DNA from 4 places in the Klebsiella sp. SYXHC3 genome. Region 2 is predicted to be linked to each of the others. Evidence: predicted binding sites of a transcription regulator. Region 2 holds the regulator's gene; each other region holds the start of a gene.
What was found. Region 2 encodes CRP, which controls carbon source genes, mostly activating them, when cyclic AMP is high. Its sites were predicted from a motif close to ATGTGANNNNNNTCACAT; they were not measured.
Positions count from the first base shown of each region.

Region 1: a site for CRP is predicted at 2,560-2,577, ahead of bhsA (multiple stress resistance protein BhsA). Genes of this name have one in related genera too.
Region 3: a site for CRP is predicted at 3,707-3,724, ahead of udp (uridine phosphorylase). Genes of this name have one in related genera too.
Region 4: a site for CRP is predicted at 3,191-3,208, ahead of uxuA (mannonate dehydratase). Genes of this name have one in related genera too.

Region 1 covers NZ_JBXUNG010000005.1:262,698-268,076, reverse strand. Annotated here, with positions in the region: gene mfd (transcription-repair coupling factor) at 1-871, shown strand, start outside; gene ldtC (L,D-transpeptidase LdtC) at 1,037-1,996, shown strand; gene bhsA (multiple stress resistance protein BhsA) at 2,227-2,484, opposite strand; partial or broken gene AC2CGP_RS15475 (hypothetical protein) at 2,609-2,671, shown strand; gene AC2CGP_RS15470 (TetR/AcrR family transcriptional regulator) at 2,734-3,369, shown strand; gene AC2CGP_RS15465 (TonB-dependent siderophore receptor) at 3,595-5,379, shown strand, end outside.
Region 2 covers NZ_JBXUNG010000002.1:458,285-463,663, reverse strand. Annotated here, with positions in the region: gene AC2CGP_RS09155 (phosphoribulokinase) at 1-437, shown strand, start outside; gene AC2CGP_RS09150 (OsmC family protein) at 500-904, opposite strand; gene crp (cAMP-activated global transcriptional regulator CRP) at 1,209-1,841, shown strand; gene AC2CGP_RS09140 (YccS/YhfK family putative transporter) at 1,892-3,970, shown strand; gene argD (bifunctional acetylornithine/succinyldiaminopimelate transaminase) at 3,960-5,180, opposite strand; gene pabA (aminodeoxychorismate synthase component 2) at 5,270-5,379, opposite strand, start outside.
Region 3 covers NZ_JBXUNG010000014.1:66,466-71,844, reverse strand. Annotated here, with positions in the region: gene ubiJ (ubiquinone biosynthesis protein UbiJ) at 1-397, opposite strand, end outside; gene ubiE (bifunctional demethylmenaquinone methyltransferase/2-methoxy-6-polyprenyl-1,4-benzoquinol methylase UbiE) at 411-1,166, opposite strand; gene rmuC (DNA recombination protein RmuC) at 1,237-2,685, opposite strand; gene udp (uridine phosphorylase) at 2,822-3,583, opposite strand; gene AC2CGP_RS22885 (dienelactone hydrolase family protein) at 3,849-4,661, shown strand; gene metE (5-methyltetrahydropteroyltriglutamate--homocysteine S-methyltransferase) at 4,721-5,379, opposite strand, start outside.
Region 4 covers NZ_JBXUNG010000001.1:1,276,998-1,282,376, reverse strand. Annotated here, with positions in the region: gene AC2CGP_RS06260 (phosphatase PAP2 family protein) at 1-491, opposite strand, end outside; gene AC2CGP_RS06255 (CobW family GTP-binding protein) at 534-1,511, opposite strand; gene AC2CGP_RS06250 (mannitol dehydrogenase family protein) at 1,633-3,099, opposite strand; gene uxuA (mannonate dehydratase) at 3,306-4,496, shown strand; gene yeiP (elongation factor P-like protein YeiP) at 4,748-5,320, opposite strand.

The sequences.
Region 1 (5,379 bases), on a different contig from region 2:
CCAGCGTTTTAACGTGCTGGTCTGTACGACAATTATTGAAACCGGCATCGATATCCCGACCGCCAATACCATCATCATTGAGCGCGCCGATCACTTCGGCCTTGCCCAGCTGCACCAGCTGCGCGGCCGTGTGGGCCGTTCGCACCATCAGGCCTACGCCTGGCTGCTCACCCCGCATCCGAAAGCGATGACTACCGACGCGCAGAAACGCCTGGAAGCTATCGCTTCGCTGGAAGACCTCGGCGCCGGCTTTGCCCTCGCGACCCACGATCTTGAAATTCGCGGCGCCGGCGAACTGCTGGGAGAAGGTCAGAGCGGACAGATGGAAACTATCGGCTTCTCGCTGTATATGGAACTGCTGGAGAACGCCGTCGATGCCCTGAAAGAGGGTCGCGAGCCGTCGCTGGAAGATCTCACCAGCCAGCAGACGGAAGTGGAGCTGCGCATGCCGGCGTTGCTGCCGGATGACTTTATTCCCGACGTGAACACCCGTCTGTCGTTCTATAAGCGTATCGCCAGCACCAAAAACGAACACGATCTGGATGAGATCAAAGTCGAGCTGATCGATCGCTTTGGCACATTGCCGGATGCGGCGCGTAATTTGCTGGATATCACGCGCCTACGCCAGCAGGCGCAAAAGCTGGGGATCCGTAAGCTGGAGTGCAATGAAAAAGGCGGCGTGATCGAGTTTAACGAGAAAAATAATGTGAACCCGGTCTGGCTTATCGGTCTGCTGCAGAAGCAGCCGCAGCATTACCGGCTGGATGGGCCAACTCGTCTTAAATTCTTCCAGGAGCTGGATGAGCGTAAAACACGTATGGACTGGGTACGCCAGTTTATGCGTCAGCTGGAAGAAAACGCCACCGCTTGATAAAAAAGAGATGCGGTTGTCAGAACCGCATCTCTTTACCTGTCACAGTTAGCAAACTTTACAAACATTTTGCAATCCACCTGGATTTCCCAACACTCTCCCGCGCCATAATTGACATTGATTATCTTATAAAAATAACCATTTGTTTATTGTGGAATTATGGTAATGATAAATATCTCGCGTGTTTCAACCTGGCTTACGGCATTCGCTCTCGCGGCGACGCTGGCCCTTCCCGCCCGCGCCAATACCTGGCCGTTACCGCCGAGCGGTAGCCGTCTGGTCGGGCAGAATCAGTTTCATGTAGTGCAGGATAACGGCGGATCGCTGGAAGCGATTGCCAAAAAATACAACGTTGGTTTTCTCGCGCTGCTGCAGGCTAATCCCGGGGTCGATCCTTATGTGCCGCGCGCCGGTAGCGTGCTGACCATCCCGCTGCAGACGCTGCTGCCTGACGCCCCCCGTGAAGGTCTGGTGCTCAATATCGCCGAGCTGCGCCTGTACTACTATCCACCTGGACAGAATAGCGTGACCGTTTATCCGATCGGTATCGGCCAGCTTGGCGGCGATACCCTGACCCCGACGATGGTCACTACCGTTTCCGATAAGCGCGCCAACCCCACCTGGACACCAACCGCCAACATCCGCGCGCGATATAAAGCGATGGGGATCGATTTGCCAGCCGTAGTCCCTGCCGGGCCGAATAACCCGATGGGACATCACGCGATTCGTCTCGCGGCCTACGGCGGCGTCTATCTACTGCACGGCACCAACGCCGATTTTGGTATCGGGATGCGCGTCAGTTCAGGCTGTATCCGCCTGCGCGATGCTGATATAAAGTCTCTGTATAACAAAATCACGCCGGGCACCAGGGTGAATATCATCAACGAACCTATCAAAGTTTCGGTAGAGCCAAACGGTACCCGTCTGGTGGAAGTCCACCAGCCGCTGTCCGAACATATCAATGACGATCCGCAGACGCTGCCAATCGTCCTGAATGCCGGCATGAAGAACTTTAAACAGGCACCGCAGACCAATCAGCAGGTGATGGAATACGCGATGGAGCTACGCTCCGGAATGCCGGTCGATGTGACCCGCCATCAGCTTCCCGCTGAGCAAGCCATGTAGTGCATTTCCGGATGGTAGAATGTAAAAAACCCGCCAGGCACGGCGGGTTTTTTTGTGGCAATCGCCAGCTTCGCTGACGAGGTTTCGCGGGGCGCGGTCCCATGAAGGGGTGTGGACCGCGTCGCGAGAGTGGCATAACAAAGGGAACGACTTTTACTGCTTACTACACGCGTTCTGCTGAAGGGGGTCAGGAGCGCGTTTTGTCAGTGGCATGACAGGGGTTACAACATTTATTTATAGATAACTGCGGTACCGTGCAGGGTATTAGGACCGGTTACCGAGGTAATACGGTAAGAGGTCGCCCCCATCTCGTCGGCTTTCTGCGCCAGCTGCTCTTCAAGCGAACCCAGATTGGTGCCGGCGGATGCGGAAACGGTACCGATTTTATGTTGACCTGCTGGGGTGGATTGCACCTCAACAGCGGCGAAACTTGCGAATGAGAGTGAGCTCAGTACGGCAGCAAGTGCCAGTTTTTGGACGTTTTTCATGATTATTATACCTATGCAGATGATTTTTATAGTAGGGTCGCAAGAATTAACTTAACGATCGATAGGTAAATGATAATGTGATCCAGGTCACAGGTCAACTCATTTTTATAACGATCATTTAACTATTTATAAAATGCTTAATTTTCATACATATATGAATTATTTATTTTTGGACTTCTGCCGCTGGTAGCGTGACACGTTTATTTTTATAATGGCCGTTCAACAACCCAACATAGGTACAACGGCATCATGACAACTGACGTTCAAAGTTGCGCAAAAAAAAGCCGTGGCCGACCTAAAGTGTTCGACAGGGACGCGGCGCTGGACAAGGCCATGACACTTTTCTGGCAGCACGGCTATGAAGCAACTTCGCTGGCCGATCTCGTCGAAGCGACCGGTGCGAAAGCCCCGACGCTATACGCCGAGTTCGTGAACAAAGAAGGCTTATTCCGCGCGGTGCTGGATCGCTACATTTCCCGCTTCGCCGCCAAACACGAAGCCCTGCTATTCGATGACCACAAAACCGTCGATCAGGCGCTGCGCGACTATTTCACCGCTGTCGCCACCTGCTTTACCAGCAAAGATACCCCGGCAGGCTGTTTTATGATTAACACCTCCGCGGCGCTGGCCGCCTCTTCAACCGATATCGCCAACACCATTAAGTCGCGGCACGCGGTGCAGGAACAAACGTTGACGCAATTTTTACAGCAGCGTCAGCAACGCGGCGAACTCCCTGCGCAGGGCAATGTCTTGCAGCTGGCGCAGTTTTTAAACTGCATGCTGCAAGGAATGTCTATCAGTGCGCGCGAAGGCGCTGATTTTGCCACCCTGAAACAGATTAGTGACACGACGCTGCGCCTGTGGCCGCAAATCCTGCAACCTTAATCCCCTACCGGCGGCCGTCGCTCGCCGGTTTTTTCCCCATCTGCTGAATAACCTTACATTTCTCAATATTTTCATTATGTTGATTTGTTGTAAATGATATTGATAACGATAATCAATATGTGCAAAATTCGCATTTGTTTTTCTATATGTTTCACGCTGTAACAGCCGCGCCTGTGGCTGAAAAAAATAACAACAGTAATGACTAACTCATATCAAGGAATGCGAATGAACAAGCGCCTCTGGCTGCTCAATCCTCTGCTGCTGGCCACCGCCCTGCCAGCCTTTACCGCGCAGGCCGCCGATGAAGACGATATTATCGTCAGCGCCAACCGTAACCACCGTACCGTCGCCGAGATGGCGCAAACCACCTGGGTGATTGAAGGCCAGGAGATTGAGCAACAGGTTCAGGGTGGTAAAGAGTTTAAAGATGTCCTCGCGCAGCTGATCCCCGGGATAGATGTCAGCAGCCAGGGGCGTACCAACTACGGCATGAACATGCGCGGACGCGCCATCGTCGTGCTCATCGACGGCGTGCGTCTCAATTCATCGCGTACCGATAGCCGCCAGCTTGACGCCATCGATCCGTTTAACATCGAACATATTGAAGTTATTTCCGGCGCCACGTCGTTATACGGCGGCGGCAGTACCGGCGGTCTGATTAATATCGTCACGAAAAAAGGCCAGCAGGAACGCCAGGTGGATCTGGAGCTGGGTGGTAAAACCGGCTTTGCCAATAGCAACGATCATGATGAACGAGTAGCGGCGGCCGTCAGCGGGGGTACCGATCATGCTTCCGGCCGATTGTCGGTGGCCTATCAGCGCTTCGGCGGCTGGTATGACGGCAACAATGACGCGCTGATCCTCGATAATACGCAAACCGGCTTACAGCATTCGGACCGACTCGACGTGATGGGTACCGGAACCATCGAAATCGATGACCAGCGCCAGCTCCAGCTTGTCACGCAGTACTATAAAAGCCAGGGCGATGATTATGGTCTGAATTTGGGCAAAGATATGTCTGCGGTGCTTGGCGAAAGTAAAGCCTGGACCTCTAACGGGCTTAACTCCGATCGCGTGCCTGGTACCGAGCGTCATTTGATCAGTCTGCAATACTCCGACGCCGACTTCTTCGGCCAGAATATGGTCAGCCAGATTTATTACCGCGACGAATCACTGACCTTCTACCCCTTCCCGGCCCTGAGCAAAGGGCAAATCAGCAGTTTTTCCGCTTCACAGCAGGATACCGATCAGTACGGCGCTAAGATCACCTTCAACAGCCAACCGCTGACGGGATGGGATCTGACCTGGGGCGTTGATGCCGACCATGAAACCTTCAACTCCAACCAAATGTTCTTCGACCTGGATAAAGCAATGGCTTCCGGCGGCCTGAATAATCAGTCAGCCTACACCACCGGCCGCTATCCAGGCTACAGCATCACCAATCTCGCGCCGTTCCTGCAAACCAGCTATGACCTGAACGACATCTTCACCCTTAGCGGCGGCGTGCGCTATCAATGGACGGAAAACCGCGTCGATGATTTTGTCGGCTACGCGCAGCAGCAGGATGTCGCTAAAGGCAAATATCAGTCGGCGGATGCCATTCCTGGCGGTAAGACCGATTATGATAACTTCCTCTTTAATGCCGGGATCGTCGCCCACATTACCGAACGCCAGCAGACCTGGTTTAACTTCTCTCAGGGCGTCGAACTACCGGATCCGGGCAAATATTACGGTATCGGCAGCTACGGCGCCGCGGTCAACGGCCATCTGCCGCTGGTCTCGAGCGTTAACGTCGGCGACTCGCCGCTACAGGGGATCAAAGTTAACTCCTGGGAGCTGGGCTGGCGTTACACCGGCGACAACCTGCGCACCCAGCTTGCCGCTTATTACTCGACATCAGACAAAACCATCGTAGTTAACCGCAGCGATATGACCATTGATGTGCAATCGGATAAACGACGCATTTACGGCATGGAAGGCGCGGTGGACTACTTCGTGCCTGATAGCGAC
Region 2 (5,379 bases):
AACATGTCGACCTGCTGGTCGGCGTGGTGCCGATCGTCAACCTTGAATGGATCCAGAAGCTCATTCGCGATACCAGCGAACGCGGCCATTCGCGCGAAGCGGTGATGGACTCGGTGGTACGTTCGATGGAAGACTATATCAATTTCATCACCCCCCAGTTCTCACGCACCCATATCAACTTCCAGCGCGTGCCGACGGTCGATACCTCGAATCCATTTGCCGCCAAAGGCATTCCATCGCTCGACGAAAGCTTCGTGGTGATTCACTTTCGCAATTTGCAGGGGATTGATTATCCCTGGCTGTTGGCGATGCTACAGGGGTCGTTTATCTCGCATATGAACACCCTGGTGGTGCCGGGCGGTAAGATGGGGCTGGCGATGGAGCTCATTATGGCGCCGCTGGTCGAGCGCTTGATGGAAGGCAAAACCATTAGTTAAGGGCAAAATAAAACCCCGGTCGCCGTGCTGCCGGGGTTAGCGTCCCGCTACGTCAATTCGTCTCAGGCTTCGATGACTTCGTAAGAGTGGGTGATGTTGACCGCCTTTTCCAGCATCAGCGCCACCGAGCAGTACTTCTCCGCGGATAAATCCACCGCCCGGGACACCGCCGCATCCTTCAGCTCTTTACCGGTGACGATAAAGTGCAGATTGATATGGGTGAACAGGCGCGGCGCCTCTTCACGGCGTTCAGAGGTCAGCTTCACTTCGCAGTTGGTGACGTTTTGACGCCCTTTTTGCAGGATAGACACCACGTCAATTGCGCTACAGCCGCCCGCCGCCATTAACACCATTTCCATCGGGCTGGGCGCTTTGTCCCCGGAGTTGCCATCCATTAAAATCTGGTGGCCGGAGGCCGACTCACCGATGAAGGTTAGACCTTCCACCCATTTCACACGCGCTTGCATAAAATTTAACTCCGCTGTTGCAATTTTCCTGACAGATTACGCGCACATAACAAATCTCGCAACGGAAGGCGACCTGGGTCATGCTGAAGCGAGACACCAGGAGACATGCGGTGAAAGCTATGCTAAAACAGTCTGGATGCTACAGTAATACATTGATGTACCGCATGTATGCTGAGGAGTTCACATTACAGGCTGCATAAATTGAGCAGCCAGCTTCCCAGGCATAGGGAAAAATACGATTGCATGCCCGGATGCCGTGTAGTGTCGGCGTCCGGAGATAGCTTATAACAGAGGATAACCGCGCATGGTGCTTGGCAAACCGCAAACAGACCCTACCCTTGAATGGTTCTTGTCTCATTGCCACATTCATAAGTACCCATCAAAGAGCACGCTGATTCACCAGGGTGAGAAAGCGGAAACGCTTTACTACATCGTAAAAGGCTCCGTGGCTGTACTCATCAAGGATGAAGAAGGTAAAGAGATGATCCTCTCTTACCTCAACCAGGGCGATTTCATCGGTGAATTAGGCCTGTTTGAAGAAGGTCAGGAACGTAGTGCCTGGGTACGTGCGAAAACCGCATGTGAAGTGGCCGAGATCTCTTACAAAAAATTCCGTCAGTTAATCCAGGTGAACCCGGACATCCTGATGCGCCTCTCCTCGCAGATGGCGCGTCGTCTGCAGGTCACTTCCGAGAAAGTCGGTAACCTTGCTTTCCTCGACGTGACGGGCCGTATCGCTCAGACCTTACTGAATCTGGCGAAACAGCCTGATGCCATGACTCACCCGGACGGGATGCAGATCAAAATCACCCGCCAGGAAATTGGCCAGATCGTCGGTTGCTCTCGTGAAACCGTCGGCCGTATTCTGAAGATGCTGGAAGATCAAAACCTGATCTCGGCACACGGTAAAACTATCGTCGTCTACGGTACCCGTTAAGTCGCTAAACGGCGTATTGCTCCGCGCAGTACGCCGTTTTTGTTTCTCCCATGTGGCGCAGGCTGATTTACCACCCGGAAGTCAACTATGCACTGCGGCAAACGCTGGTGCTGTGTCTACCTGTGGCCATCGGGCTTCTGCTCGGCCATCTGCAGCAAGGGCTGCTGTTCTCTTTAGTTCCCGCCTGTTGCAATATTGCCGGTCTCGACACCCCGCATAAACGTTTTTTCAAACGCCTGATCGTTGGCGGCTGCCTGTTTGCCGGCAGCAGCCTGATTGTGCAATTGCTTCTGGCGCGCGACATCCCGTTGCCGCTTATCCTCAGCGCGCTGGCGCTGATTCTCGGCGTGACGGCGGAAATCAGCTCGCTACACGCTCGCCTGTTGCCGGCATCGCTTATCGCCGCCATTTTTACCTTAAGCCTGGCCGGCAATATGCCCATCTGGGAGCCGCTGCTTATCTATGCGCTGGGAACCTTGTGGTACGGACTCTTTAACTGGTTCTGGTTTTGGCTCTGGCGAGAGCAGCCGCTGCGCGAGTCGTTAAGCCTGCTTTACCGCGAACTGGCTAACTATTGCGAGGCCAAATATAGCCTCCTGACGCAGCACACTGATCCGACGACCTCCCTGCCGCCGCTGCTTACCCGCCAGCAGAAGGTAGTCGATTTAATTACCCAGTGCTATCAGCAGATGCATATGTTAGCCGCCAACCAGCGTAGCGATCATAAGCGACTGCTGCGCGCGTTCCAGGTTGGGCTGGATCTGCAGGAACATATTTCAGTGAGCCTGCACCAGCCGGAAGAGGTGCAAAAACTGGTGGAGCGCAGCCATGCGGAAGCGGTCATCCGCTGGAACGCGCAGACCGTCGCCGCTCGTCTGCGGGTGCTGGCGGATGATATTCTCTACCACCGCTACCCGCGCCGCTTTCAGATGGATAAGCAAATCGGCGCGCTGGAAAAAATCGCCTATCAGCATCCCGATAACCCAGTTGGCCAGTTCTGCGCCTGGCACTTCAGTCGTATCGCCCGCGTGCTACGTACTCAGCGCCCGCTGTACGCACGTAACCTGATGGCGGACAAAGAACGACGCCTGCCGCTGCTACCGGCCCTGAAGAACTACCTGTCATTGAAATCCCCGGCGCTGCGCAACGCCGCGCGCATCAGCGTAATGTTGAGCATCGCCAGCCTGATGGGCAGCGCCCTGCACCTGCCGAAGCCTTACTGGATCCTGATGACCGTGCTGTTCGTGACGCAAAACGGTTACGGCGCCACCCGCGTGCGGATTGTCCACCGGGCGGCAGGCACCCTGGCGGGCCTGGTGATCGCCTGGCTGACCTTACACTTCCACGTACCGGAGAGCTATACGTTAAGCGGTATGTTGTTCATCACGCTGCTGAGCTATCTCATCATTCGTAAACACTACGGCTGGGCGATGGTGGGCTTTACCGTCACCGCGGTATACACCCTGCAGTTGCTAACGCTTAACGGCGAGCAGTTCATCGTCGCCCGCTTTATCGATACCATCATTGGCTGTCTGATCGCCTTTGGCGGGATGGTCTGGCTATGGCCGCAATGGCAGAGCGGCCTGCTGCGTAAAAACGCCCACGATGCTCTGGAGGCCGATCAGGAGGCTATTCGGCTGATACTTAGCGCCGATCCGCAGGCCCCGGCGTTGGCCTACCAGCGTATGCGCGTCAACCAGGCGCACAACGCCCTGTATAACTCGCTTAACCAGGCGATGCAGGAACCGGGTTTTAACTCGCACTATCTGGAAGATATGAAGCTGTGGGTAACCCATAGCCAGTTTATCGTTGAGCATATCAACGCCATGACCACGCTGGCGCGCGAGCATACGATGCTAACGCCTGACCTGGCGCAGCGGTATCTGGAATCTTGTGAAATTGCGCTACAGCGCTGTCAGCAGCGTCTGGATTCAGACGGGCCGGGCAGCGCGGGCGATGTAAATATTATGGAATCCCAGGACGGGGAAGTGTTGCGTGGGCCGCTCAGCACCCTTGAGCAGCATCTGCAGCGGATCCTCGGCCATCTGAACACCATGCACACCATTTCGTCGGTGGCATGGCGTCAGCGTCCGCATCACGGCATCTGGCTACGCACGACTAGGCGCTAAGCACGTTTTTAACCGCCTGCGCAAAGCGCGCCATCCCTTCGGCGATATCGCTATCATCAATCACCAGCGACGGCACAAAGCGCATTACGTCCGGCCCGGCGTTTAACACCATCACCCCGGCCTCCGCCGCGGCATAGAGGAAATCGCGCGCGCGTCCATGATGCTGCGGCTTAAGCGCGGCGCCGATTAACAGCCCCATGCCGCGGATGTCGCTGAACAGATCAAACTGCGCATCGATCTGCTGCAGGTGTTCGACAAACAGCGCCCGTTTGGCATTCACGCCCTCCAGCACCTGCGGCGTGTTAATCAGGTTGAAAGCCGCGGTCGCCACCGCGCAGGCCAGCGGATTGCCGCCGTAGGTGGAGCCATGGGAACCGGCATGGAAGGCGCTGGCAATTTCATTGGTGGTCAACATCGCGCTAATCGGGAAACCGCCGCCGAGCGCTTTCGCGCTGGTCAGGATATCCGGGGTCACGCCGTAATGCATATAGGCGAACAGCGAACCGGTACGGCCCATACCGCACTGCACTTCATCAAATACCAGCAGCGCCTGATGCTGGTCGCACAGTTCGCGCAGCCCCTGCAGGAACGCCGGCGTCGCCGCCATTACCCCGCCCTCGCCCTGAATCGGCTCAACCACCACCGCGCAGGTATGGTCATCGATCACCGCTTTCACCGCCTCGAGATCGTTAAATGGGACATGCACGATATCTGCCGGTTTCGGCCCGAAACCGTCAGAGTATTTCGGCTGACCACCAACCGAGACGGTGAACAGCGACCGTCCGTGGAAGGCATTATGGAAAGCGATGATTTTGGTTTTGTACGGGCTATGGCGAGTGATTGCGTAATGACGCGCCAGCTTGAACGCCGTTTCATTGGCTTCCGTACCGGAGTTCATAAACACCACGCGTTCGGCAAAAGTAGCGTCCACCAGCTGGCGACCCAGGCGCAGCGCCGGCTCGTTGGTAAAAACGTTGCTGGTGTGCCACAGGGTTTCGCCCTGCTCGTGCAGCGCCGCCACCAGCGCCGGGTGGCAGTGGCCCAGCGCGGTCACCGCAATCCCGCCGGCAAAATCAACGTACTCTTTGCCCTGCTGATCCCAAACGCGGCTGCCTTTCCCCTTCACCGGAATAAACTCCGCCGGTGCATAAATCGGCAGAATGACTTCATCGAATGTGGCGCGGGTGATTGCCGGTTGCTCTGTTGCCATGTGATGCCCATCCTTCTGTGTAATGTGCAATGAATGCGATGTTTTAATCACAAAATATGCATAATAAATCAACTCATGGCAACTATAAATCAGCGTTTAAGGAAGTTTTCCAGCAGTTGGTGTCCCTGTTCGCTAAGAATACTCTCCGGGTGGAACTGCACGCCTTCGAGATCCCACTGGCGATGGCGGATACCCATGA
Region 3 (5,379 bases), on a different contig from region 2:
CAGCGACGATATCGCCGGTATACGGCGCCAATAGCTCTGCCGGGTCGAACTCCGCCAGATCGCAAAGTGCGACCATGTTCTGCACAACCTGCAGGTCGCCCTGTACTTCCAGATCGCCGCTGCGAATCAGCGCGGTCAGTTGTTGGCGGTTACGCAACTGCGGCAGCACGCTCAGGCGGGTTATCACGGTACAGTCAGCTTCGCCTTCCCACGCGCCGAGCACGTCGATTTGCTGCTCGCTAAAGGCCAGCACGACAGGCGCCGACAGCTCTTTGAGCTCTACGCGCAGCACTTTCCCCAGCAGGCGCTGACGCGCCGGTTTAAGCGCGCGGTCGCGCCAGAGAAAAGTATTAAGAACCGTTTCGATGCCAGCGGTAACCAGTGGTGCGAAAGGCATAGCGTCCCTCCTGTCAGAACTTATAGCCGCGGTGTAGCGCGACAATACCTGCCGTCAGGTTGTAGTAGTCGACGCTTTCAAAACCCGCCTCCTGCATCATGCCTTTCAGGGTATCCTGATCGGGATGCATGCGGATGGATTCCGCCAGATAGCGATAGCTTTCCGCATCGTTTGCCACCAGCTCGCCGACTTTCGGCAGCACGTGGAAGGAATAAGCGTCGTAGGCTTTGCTCAGTGGTTCGAGAATCGGTTTAGAAAACTCCAGAACCAGCAAACGTCCGCCCGGTTTCAGCACGCGGTACATTGAACGCAGCGCTTTGTCTTTATCGGTAACGTTACGCAGGCCAAAGGAGATGGTGATGCAGTCAAAGGTGTTATCCGCAAACGGCAGCGCTTCGGCGTTGGCCTGAACGTACTCAACGTTACCGACAATACCGATGTTGCGCAGTTTTTCGCGGCCCATTTTGAGCATCGAGTCATTGATATCGGCGAGCATTACGCGGCCGGTTTCGCCCACCAGACGGGAAAACTTCGCCGTCAGGTCGCCGGTGCCGCCCGCTAAGTCCAGCACGGTTTGCCCGCGACGCACGCCGCTGCAGTCGATGGTGAAGCGCTTCCACAAGCGATGAATCCCGAACGACATTAAGTCGTTCATCACATCATATTTTGCAGCGACAGAATGGAATACATGCGCCACCATGTCCGCCTTCTGCTCTTTGGCTACCGTCTGAAAGCCAAAATGCGTTGTTTCTTGTGAATCCTCAACCATCTCTATGCCCGCTTACTTATCAAGAAAATGTTCAGCGAGTGTAACAGATTCAGGCCATTTCCCATACGTTTCAGCTTGGCCTGACGTGCTCGTTTGCGCTCGCTGCAGGCTCGGAATCGGCGCTAAACACATCTTCCCGCGGTGAATTTTCATCTTCCTCAAGGCGATATTCGTCATCCTGCGCCGTGGCCTGCTCGACTAAATCAGGATTAATCCCGCGCTTAACCTCGACCCCCAGGCCACGGAATGACTCGGCCTGCACCAGCAGGTTGCCGCGCCCGGAGGCGAGCTTTTTCATCGCCTGGCGATAGTTATCCTGGGCTTTATCAAGGCTTTGACCGATAGCCGACATATCGTCGACAAACAGCCGCATCTTGTCATACAGGCGCCCGGCGCGCTCGGCGATTTTTTGCGCGTTACGGCTTTGATGCTCATAGCGCCACAAGTTGGCGATGGTGCGCAACGCCACCAGCAAGGTTGTCGGGCTAACCAGCATAATATTGTTCTTCAGCGCCTCGCTGATAAGCTCAGGTTGGCGGTCGATAGCCAGCAGGAACGCCGGCTCAACGGGGATGAACATCAGCACATAATCGAGCGAACGAAGTCCCGGCAGTTGTTGGTAATCTTTACGCCCCAGCAGGCGAATGTGGTTACGCACCGAGGCAATATGCTCCTGTAGCGCCGCTTCGCGGGTGTAGTCGTCGTCAGCGTTGAAGTAGCGCTCATAGGCGACGAGGGTCATTTTGGCGTCGATAACCACATCTTTGCCCTGCGGCAGACGCACGATAACATCCGGCTGCATCCGCGAGCGGTTATCGGTTTCGATGCTCACCTGAGTTTGATACTCATAGCCTTCGCGCAGGCCGGAGGCCTCCAGCACGCGGGTAAGCACCACTTCTCCCCAGTTACCCTGAGTTTTGTTATCGCCCTTCAGCGCTTTCGTCAGGTTCAGCGCCTCTTGCGCCATCTGTGCGTTCAGCTGTTGCAAATTGCGGATTTCGTGCGCCAGCGTGTGGCGCTCACGCGCCTCCTGGCCGAAGCTGTCCTGCACCTGGCGACGGAAGCCGTCGAGCTGTTCGCGCAGCGGCGTCAGCAGGCCATGCAGGCTCTGGCGATTTTGTTCATCAACCCGGCGGTTGCTGTGCTCAAATATGCGGTTCGCCAGGTTTTCAAACTGCTCGCTCAGGCGCTGCTCGCTGTTGACCATCTGGCGAATTTTATCTTCGGCGTGCAACTGCGTGGATTCCAGACGGGTGGTCACTTCACGCAGGTCGGCCTCCAGCGAGGTGTTGATATCACGCAGGCTGCGCAGCTCGTTGTTGAGAAGTTCGCACTCATCGCGCCAGTGCGATTCCTGCACCAGCTGCTGACGTGCGGCGCTAAGTTCAATATCCAGCTCGCGGCGCTCTTCAATGAGATCGGCACGGATTTGATCGGCGCGGGCTTTTGTCGCCAGCCAGCCAACGATTAACCCTGCCGCCAGCGCCACCACGGCGCTTATCACAATAGAGATATCCACAACGCCTCCCCGGCAACCACTTACGGCACAAAAATAGAATTGTGCTGTACAAACGTCCAGTTGAAAAGGATTTTCCTGCGAGGCGCTACGCAAAAAAAAGGCCGGAAGATCCGGCCCTGTGAGAAAGAGAGAAGAACTACAGCAGACGGCGCGCCGCTTCCACAACGATTTTCACCGCGTGGCTTTCGGTTTGCTTCATGGTTTCGGCGTTAGGGATCTCTTGCTGGGTACGGTTGACGATAACCCCTGCCACCATCCCGGCGCGCAGGCCCTGGCTGGCGCACATGGTCAGCAGCGTAGCGGATTCCATTTCATAGTTCATGACGCCCATTGCCTGCCACTCTTCCATCGAGCCTTTGAAACGGCTCACGACGCGGCCGGAGAAGGTGTCGTAACGCTCCTGGCCTGGATAGAAGGTATCAGAGGAGGCAGTCACGCCGATATGCGTGGTCGCGCCGATTGATTTCGCCGCTTCCACCAGCGCGGTGGTACAGGCGAAGTCAGCAACGGCCGGGAACTCCATCGGCGCGAAGTGCAGGCTGGCGCCGTCCAGACGGACAGAACCGGTCGTCACCAGTACATCGCCAACATTGATATGTGGCTGAATCGCGCCGGTGGTACCGATACGCAGGAAGGTACGAACCCCCAGCTGCGCCAGCTCTTCCACGGCGATAGAGGTCGACGGGCCGCCGATACCGGTAGAGCAAACAATCACCGGTTTGCCGTCCAGCTCAGCGCGCCAGGAGGTAAATTCACGATGTGATGCCAGCTTAACCGGCTTATCCATCAGCGCGGCGATCTTTTCCACACGCTCCGGATCGCCAGGGACGATAGCCAGCGTAGCCCCTTGTAAATCGTTCTTAGTGAGGCCGAGATGAAAAACATCAGACTTGGACATAAAAAACTCCTCTGTGGGTCGAAGTATCAGCAGAAGCAAAAGGGTACTTTACAGAAGCCACTCGCTTATTTTTGTGATGATAGTCACCATGCATAATAATGATTGCATTTGTTTTTCAACAAATAGTGATTTACATCACATTAACAAGTTATATTCGCGGTCACAGAACAAAAGATAGCCGCTTTCAGGCACTGTGCTTTATTAACGTTCAGTCTAAGAGTCTATATTTATCGATGCGCTAATAAATAAGGGTACGGAGAATACCATGACCACCACCAAGCAACCCGGATTCGCACCTGCAGCCTCGCCGCACGCCTCTACCGCCGTCCATACGTCGGATGAGCACATTACCGCCGGAGAAACCTCGATCCCATCGCAGGGCGAGAATATGCCGGCCTATCACGCCCGCCCGAAAAACGCCGACGGCCCACTGCCGATCGTTATCGTGGTGCAGGAAATTTTCGGCGTACATGAGCATATTCGCGATCTGTGCCGCCGCCTGGCGCAGGAAGGCTATCTGGCGATTGCGCCAGAACTCTACTTCCGCCAGGGCGATCCGAATGAGTACAACGATATCCCTACCCTGTTCAAAGAACTGGTCACTAAGGTGCCTGACGCACAGGTGCTGGCGGATCTCGACCACGTCGCCAGTTGGGCGGCACGCCACGGCGGCGATGCCCATCGTCTGCTGATCACCGGTTTCTGCTGGGGCGGTCGCATCACCTGGCTGTATGCCGCGCATAACCCGCAGTTGAAGGCAGGCGTCGCCTGGTATGGCAAACTGGTGGGAGAAAAATCGCTGAATTCGCCAAAACACCCGGTGGATATCGCTGTCGATCTCAACGCGCCGGTACTTGGCCTGTACGGCGCTAAAGACGCCAGCATTCCGCAGGATACCGTCGAGACCATGCGCCAGGCGCTGCGGGCGGCAAATGCGAACGCCGAGATCGTGGTCTATCCCGAGGCCGATCACGCCTTTAACGCCGACTATCGCGCCAGCTATCACGAAGAGTCAGCCAAAGACGGCTGGCAGCGGATGCTGGACTGGTTTGCTCAATATGGCGGTAAAAAAGGGTAACTCGCCTGATACATGAAATGAGGAGGCCGTGGCCTCCTCTGTTGTTTTCCACGTATCTATCAGGCTGATTCGCGCAGATTCTGCGCCGCTTGCACCATGTTAGCCAGCGCGGCGCGGGTTTCCGGCCAACCACGGGTTTTCAGGCCGCAGTCCGGGTTAACCCACAAGCGCTCCGCCGGAATACGCTGCGCGGCCTTCTCCAGCAACCCTTCAATCCACTCCACGCTCGGTACGTTTGGCGAGTGAATATCATAAACGCCCGGGCCGATTTCGTTCGGATATTCGAACTCTTCAAACGACTCCAGCAGTTCCATGTCAGAACGCGAAGTTTCAATGGTGATGACGTCGGCATCCAGCGCGGCGATAGAATCCATGATGTCATTGAACTCGCAATAACACATGTGGGTATGAATCTGGGTGTCATCCTTAGCAACCGCGGCATTGATGCGGAAAGCTTCGACGCCCCACTGTAGATAAGCATTCCAGTCGCTGCGCTTCAGCGGCAGACCTTCGCGCAGTGCCGGTTCATCAATCTGGATAATACCGATACCGGCCGCCTCCAGATCCGCCACTTCATCGCGCAGCGCCAGCGCAATCTGCTTCGCGATGGTTTCACGGCTGACATCTTCGCGCGGGAAGGACCAGCACAGAATGGTCACCGGACCGGTCAACATGCCTTTGACCGGCTTGTCGGTAAGAGACTGCGCGTACTTCGCCC
Region 4 (5,379 bases), on a different contig from region 2:
CGCCACATAAACGAGGCGAAAATGAGCAGCATCATGCCATGGTCGCCCGGGAAGCTATCTTTTGAAGCGTCTTTGGTGGGCAATGAGACCACGTCGCTGACTTTCGTAATATCCGTAAAGAACAGCGAAGGGCTGGCGCGCTGTACCGGCATCAGATGCTGGGCAAGTTGATTGATAATTACCGCTGCGAGCAACATCACCAGCCCCATAATGATTATGCGGCGGCGCTCAGCGCTCTGCGCTTTGATCCAGAAACTGAGCATCAGGCAGCCCATCGCCAGCAGCGAGCAGGCGTCGAAAGCGCGATTGTTGATGATGGCTAACAGCCAGGCATAGGTGTGGTTGGCGCTGACGCCCTGGTTAAAGAAGTGAAAAATAGCCGAGTCAAGCGGGAACCAGAAACCGTGATTTGCCGGTAGATACCAGGAACAAAATAAGGCTACGCCCGCGGCGTTCAGCAGCAAGATAAGGGGAATACGGTTTTTAGTCATAACAGATGCGATTTTTTTAAACAGCGGCCAAACATAGCCGCATTAACTTAAACGAAGCTTCAACAGCGAGGACTGCAGGGCATTCCAGTCAACGTCTGATTCACAAATCAGTTCGATGCGGCTATCCGGCGGCGGCGCGTTTTGGGTTTCGATATGCAGATCGAGTCCCTGGCGGTTGATACGCACCAGACCCTCGGCAATTCGCATCACGCCTTTCACCCGGCCAACCGGCGCCAGACGCGCCCACTCCAGCAACCCAACGGTGTCAAATTGGGTATCAGCATCAAAAATCCATCCGCAGGCATGGTATCCCTGACCACTGTTAACGCTGCGACGCCAGCGTTGATGCGCCGGTAGATTCAACGCCGCCAGACCCTGCTTTTGCCCGTGACTATGCACGTGGTCCGGGCTTGCCGGCAGCGGGGCGGTGTTACGGCGCGGGAGATCCAGCAGCGCGAGCTCGATGTTACCCTGGGTGGCGTTCACCTGCAGGCGCTCGCCCCCGTACTGTTGCCACCAGTTGGCAAAAGCGGCCTCGCTTTCCGGCGTCGCCCGATCGCTTTTATTGGCGACGATGATATCGGCTGCGGCCAGCTGATCGCGGAAATTATCATTGGCTACGATCTTTTCCTCCAACAGCTGGCGCGGATCGAGAATGCACAGCGTCGCGCGCAGATCGATCCACGGCTCGTAGACCGCAGCGGTGAGGATATCAAGGATCTGCCTGGGATGACCCAGACCGGTTGGTTCAATCAGCAGACGATCGGGCTTTCCCTGGCGCAACAGCGTATTGAGCCCAACCTGCATTGGCAGACCGTTGACGCAGCACATGCAGCCGCCGGGGATCTCTTTTAGCAACGCGCCGCTTTCCGCCAGCAGGGCGCCGTCGATGCCGACTTCGCCGAACTCGTTGACCAGCACGGCCCATTTTTCATTTGCAGGTTTGTGGGCCAGTAAATGAAGAATCGAGGTCGTTTTGCCGCTGCCGAGAAAGCCCGTGATCAGGTTAGTTTTGGTCACATCCCCTCCAGCATAGAAATGTAATGTTGTAACAGTTGCGACTATCCTGACGAAAAAAGGGGAAAAAGAGAAGGATTACTGCGGACAGAAAAACATTCTGTCCGCTAAACAGCAGAAATTGTTAATTATGCAGTGCGGTAGCTACGGCTTCGCGTGCGCCTGATTTAGCTAACTGATGCCAGGCTGAAGTGATTTCAGCAACAAACTGCGGGTTGCCCGGCAGATCTTTGCCAAATATCTCTTCCAGGCCAAGCAGGGCGCTGACGCGTTCCTCTTGCTGGCTGGCGTCGACCAACCGTTTGATTTTGTCGACTAGCGGGTCGCGCACGTCAATGGCTTGCCCGGCGTCGTCGACGCCGCTTACGTAACGCATCCAGCCCGCCACGCCCAGCGCCAGCAGTGGCCAGCGGCTGTCGTTTGCCAGATGAACGCGTATACTATCGAGCATGCGCTGCGGCAGCTTTTGACTGCCGTCCATGGCGATTTGCCAGGTTCGATGCTTTAAGGCCGGATTGGCGAAGCGCGTTATCAGGCTGTCGGCATAGGCAACTAAATCCACGCCGGTAATCGATAGCGTTGGCGCTTGTTCATCAAGCATCAGGCGACGGGCGGCATGGCGGAAAACATCGTCCTGCATGCAGTCGCTAACGTGCGCATGCCCCGCCAGGTAGCCCAGCCAGGCGAGGAAGGAGTGGCTACCGTTGAGCATGCGCAGTTTCATTTGTTCCCACGGCAGGACATCGTTGGTCATCTGTACGCCCGCGGTTTCCCAGGCTGGACGCCCGGCGACAAAATTGTCTTCCACAACCCATTGAATAAACGGTTCGCAGCTGATAGCGCAGGGATCGTCAACGCCCAGCACGGAGGCAATCTCCGCCAAAGATTCTTCGGTGGCGGCCGGGACGATGCGGTCAACCATGGTGCCGGGGAAGCTGACATGTTCAGCAATCCAGCTTGCCAACTCCTGGCTTCGTTTCTCAGCCATGCCGAGGACGGCGTTTTTCACGACGTGACCATTGTCGGGAATATTGTCGCAGGAGAGTACGGTAAAGGGAGCGAGTCCGCGTTCGCGGCGGCGATTGAGCGCTTCAACTAAAATACCGGGAGCCGACTGCGGCAGCGTCGGGTTTTCCAGATCGTGAACGATGCGCGGCTGGGTTGGGTCCAGTTTACCGGTGGCCGGATCGATGCAATAACCTTTCTCAGTAATCGTCAGCGAAACGATAGCCACCTGCGGTTCGCAAAATTTTTCGATAATTGCTGCCAGGGAATCAAGTTTGGCGTTCAGGCATTCATGTACTGCGCCAACCACGATCGGTTGGTTACCCTCAGCACCTTTTTCCAGCACCGTAAACAGGTGGTCTTGCGCACGCAGTTGGCTCATCAGCTTATCGCCGCTGAACAGGCTGATTTCACAAATTCCCCAGTCGCCGCCGCTGGCGTTAAGCACCCGGTCGGTTAGCAGCGCCTGATGCGCACGGTGAAATGCGCCAAAACCAAGGTGCACGATACGCGAGCGCAATTGGCGGCGATCGTATTGCGGAAGTTGCACGCCTGCTGGCAGCGCGGCGGTAGCGATAGTTGTCATTTTTATACACCTGATTAACCAATGATTAACATGAGGTAGTGTAAAGTTATATGACAACAATTTAAATTGGTAAGCCGAATTTATCCGCTTAGTGTGAGCTGGATCAATCAATGCTACGGGGGAAATTGACCATTCAGCAGAAGCATGTATGGTAGTCGTCATGATGTTTCACATTATTGGTATAACAACTTAAAGAGGGCATTGCGATGGAGCAAACCTGGCGTTGGTATGGACCGAACGATCCGGTATCGCTTGATGATGTGCGCCAGGCGGGCGCCACGGGTGTCGTGACCGCGTTGCATCATATTCCGAATGGCCAGGTCTGGCCGGTAGAAGAGATCCAACAGCGTTTAGCGCTACTGGCGGAAAAAGGCCTGAGCTGGTCGGTTGTTGAGAGTATCCCGGTGCACGAGGATATCAAAACTCACAGCGGGCAATATGAGAAGTGGATTGCCAACTATCAGCAGAGCATCCGCAATCTGGCGGCCTGCGGTATTGATACCGTGTGCTATAACTTCATGCCGATTCTGGACTGGACGCGTACCGATCTGGAATATCAGCTGGCTGATGGCTCCAAAGCGCTGCGTTTTGACCAGATTGCTTTCGCCGCTTTTGAACTGCACATCCTTAAACGCCCGGGCGCCGAAGCTGACTACAGCGCTGAAGAACAGCAGCAAGCGGACGTTTACTTTAAGGCGATGAGCGCGGCGGATATCGACAAGCTGACCCGCAATATCATCGCTGGTCTGCCGGGAGCGGAAGAGGGCTATACCCTCGATCAGTTCCGCGCACGTCTGGCGGAGTATGACCATATCGATAAAGCGCAATTGCGTGAGAACATGGCTTACTTCCTGCGGGCGATTGTGCCGGTGTGCGAAGAAGTCGGCGTGCGCCTGGCGGTTCACCCGGACGATCCGCCGCGTCCGATCCTCGGCCTGCCGCGTATCGTGTCGACTATCGAAGATATGCAGTGGTTGAAAGAGACGGTGGACAGCATTTATAACGGCTTTACCATGTGTACCGGATCCTACGGCGTGCGTGCCGATAACGATCTGGTGAAGATGGTGGAAACCTTCGGCGATCGTATCCACTTTACCCATTTGCGCTCTACCTGCCGTGAAGAGAATCCTAAAACCTTCCACGAGGCGGCGCACCTGAACGGCGACGTCAATATGGTGGCGGTGGTTGATGCGATTCTGAGCGAAGAGTGGCGTCGTAAGAAAGCAGGCGATCTGCGTCCCATCCCGTTCCGTCCGGATCATGGGCATCAAATGCTTGACGATCTGCGTAAGAAAACCAACCCCGGTTATTCGGCGATTGGCCGTCTGAAAGGCATGGCGGAAGTGCGCGGCGTTGAGCTGGCGCTGAAGATGACCAAATATCCTGAGTTGCTGTAATCGTGGCGTGAGGGAAAGCAAAAGGACAGCCAGCGGCTGTCCTTTTTTGTGCCTGATATCGGCAGCGAGTAGCCTGGATAAGGCGCGCAGCGTCGCCATCCGGGACATTCCCCGGCCTGCGCGACGCTGGGTCGGGCAACCGTCAGAGGCGGGAGGTTAGTTGTGTAGCCCGGATAAGGTGCGCAGCGCCGCTATCCGGGAAGAGTCCGGCCTGCGTGACGCTGGGCCGGGCAACCGTCAGAGGCGGGAGGTTAGTCCGCGCGGCCCATATAGCGGCACTCTTCGATATGAATGCGGATTTTCTCGCCGCTGGTCAGGTATTCCGGAACCTGAATCACCAACCCGGTGCTCATGGTGGCCGGTTTGGTGCGCGAACTGGCGGAAGCGCCTTTGATTCCCGGCGCGGTTTCTACGATTTCCAGGTCAACGGTCTGCGGCAGCTCCAGCGCCAGCAGCTGGCCATCCCAGGTCAAAACCTGCATATCCGGCATGCCGCCTTCCGGGATAAACTGCAGCTCTTCTTCGATCTGCTCTTTGGTGAAGGTATACGGGGTATAGTCTTCTTTATCCATGAACACGTATTCGTTGCCATCGACGTAGGAGAAGTCAACGAAACGACGGGTCAGGGTAACGGTATCAACGATGTCGTCGCCTTTAAAACGTTCTTCTACTTTCAGGCCGGTACGCACGTCGGAAAAACGCATTTTATACAGCGTTGCTGCGCCACGGGCGCTTGGCGACTGAATATCAATATTTTTAACAATCAGCAGTTTGCCGTTGTAATTCAGCACCATACCTTTTTTAATTTCATTCGCTCTTGGCATTGCAGTAATCCTGTCACTTAAAGGGTCAAAAATATCGCGTAAAACTACTCGCGCCGGGC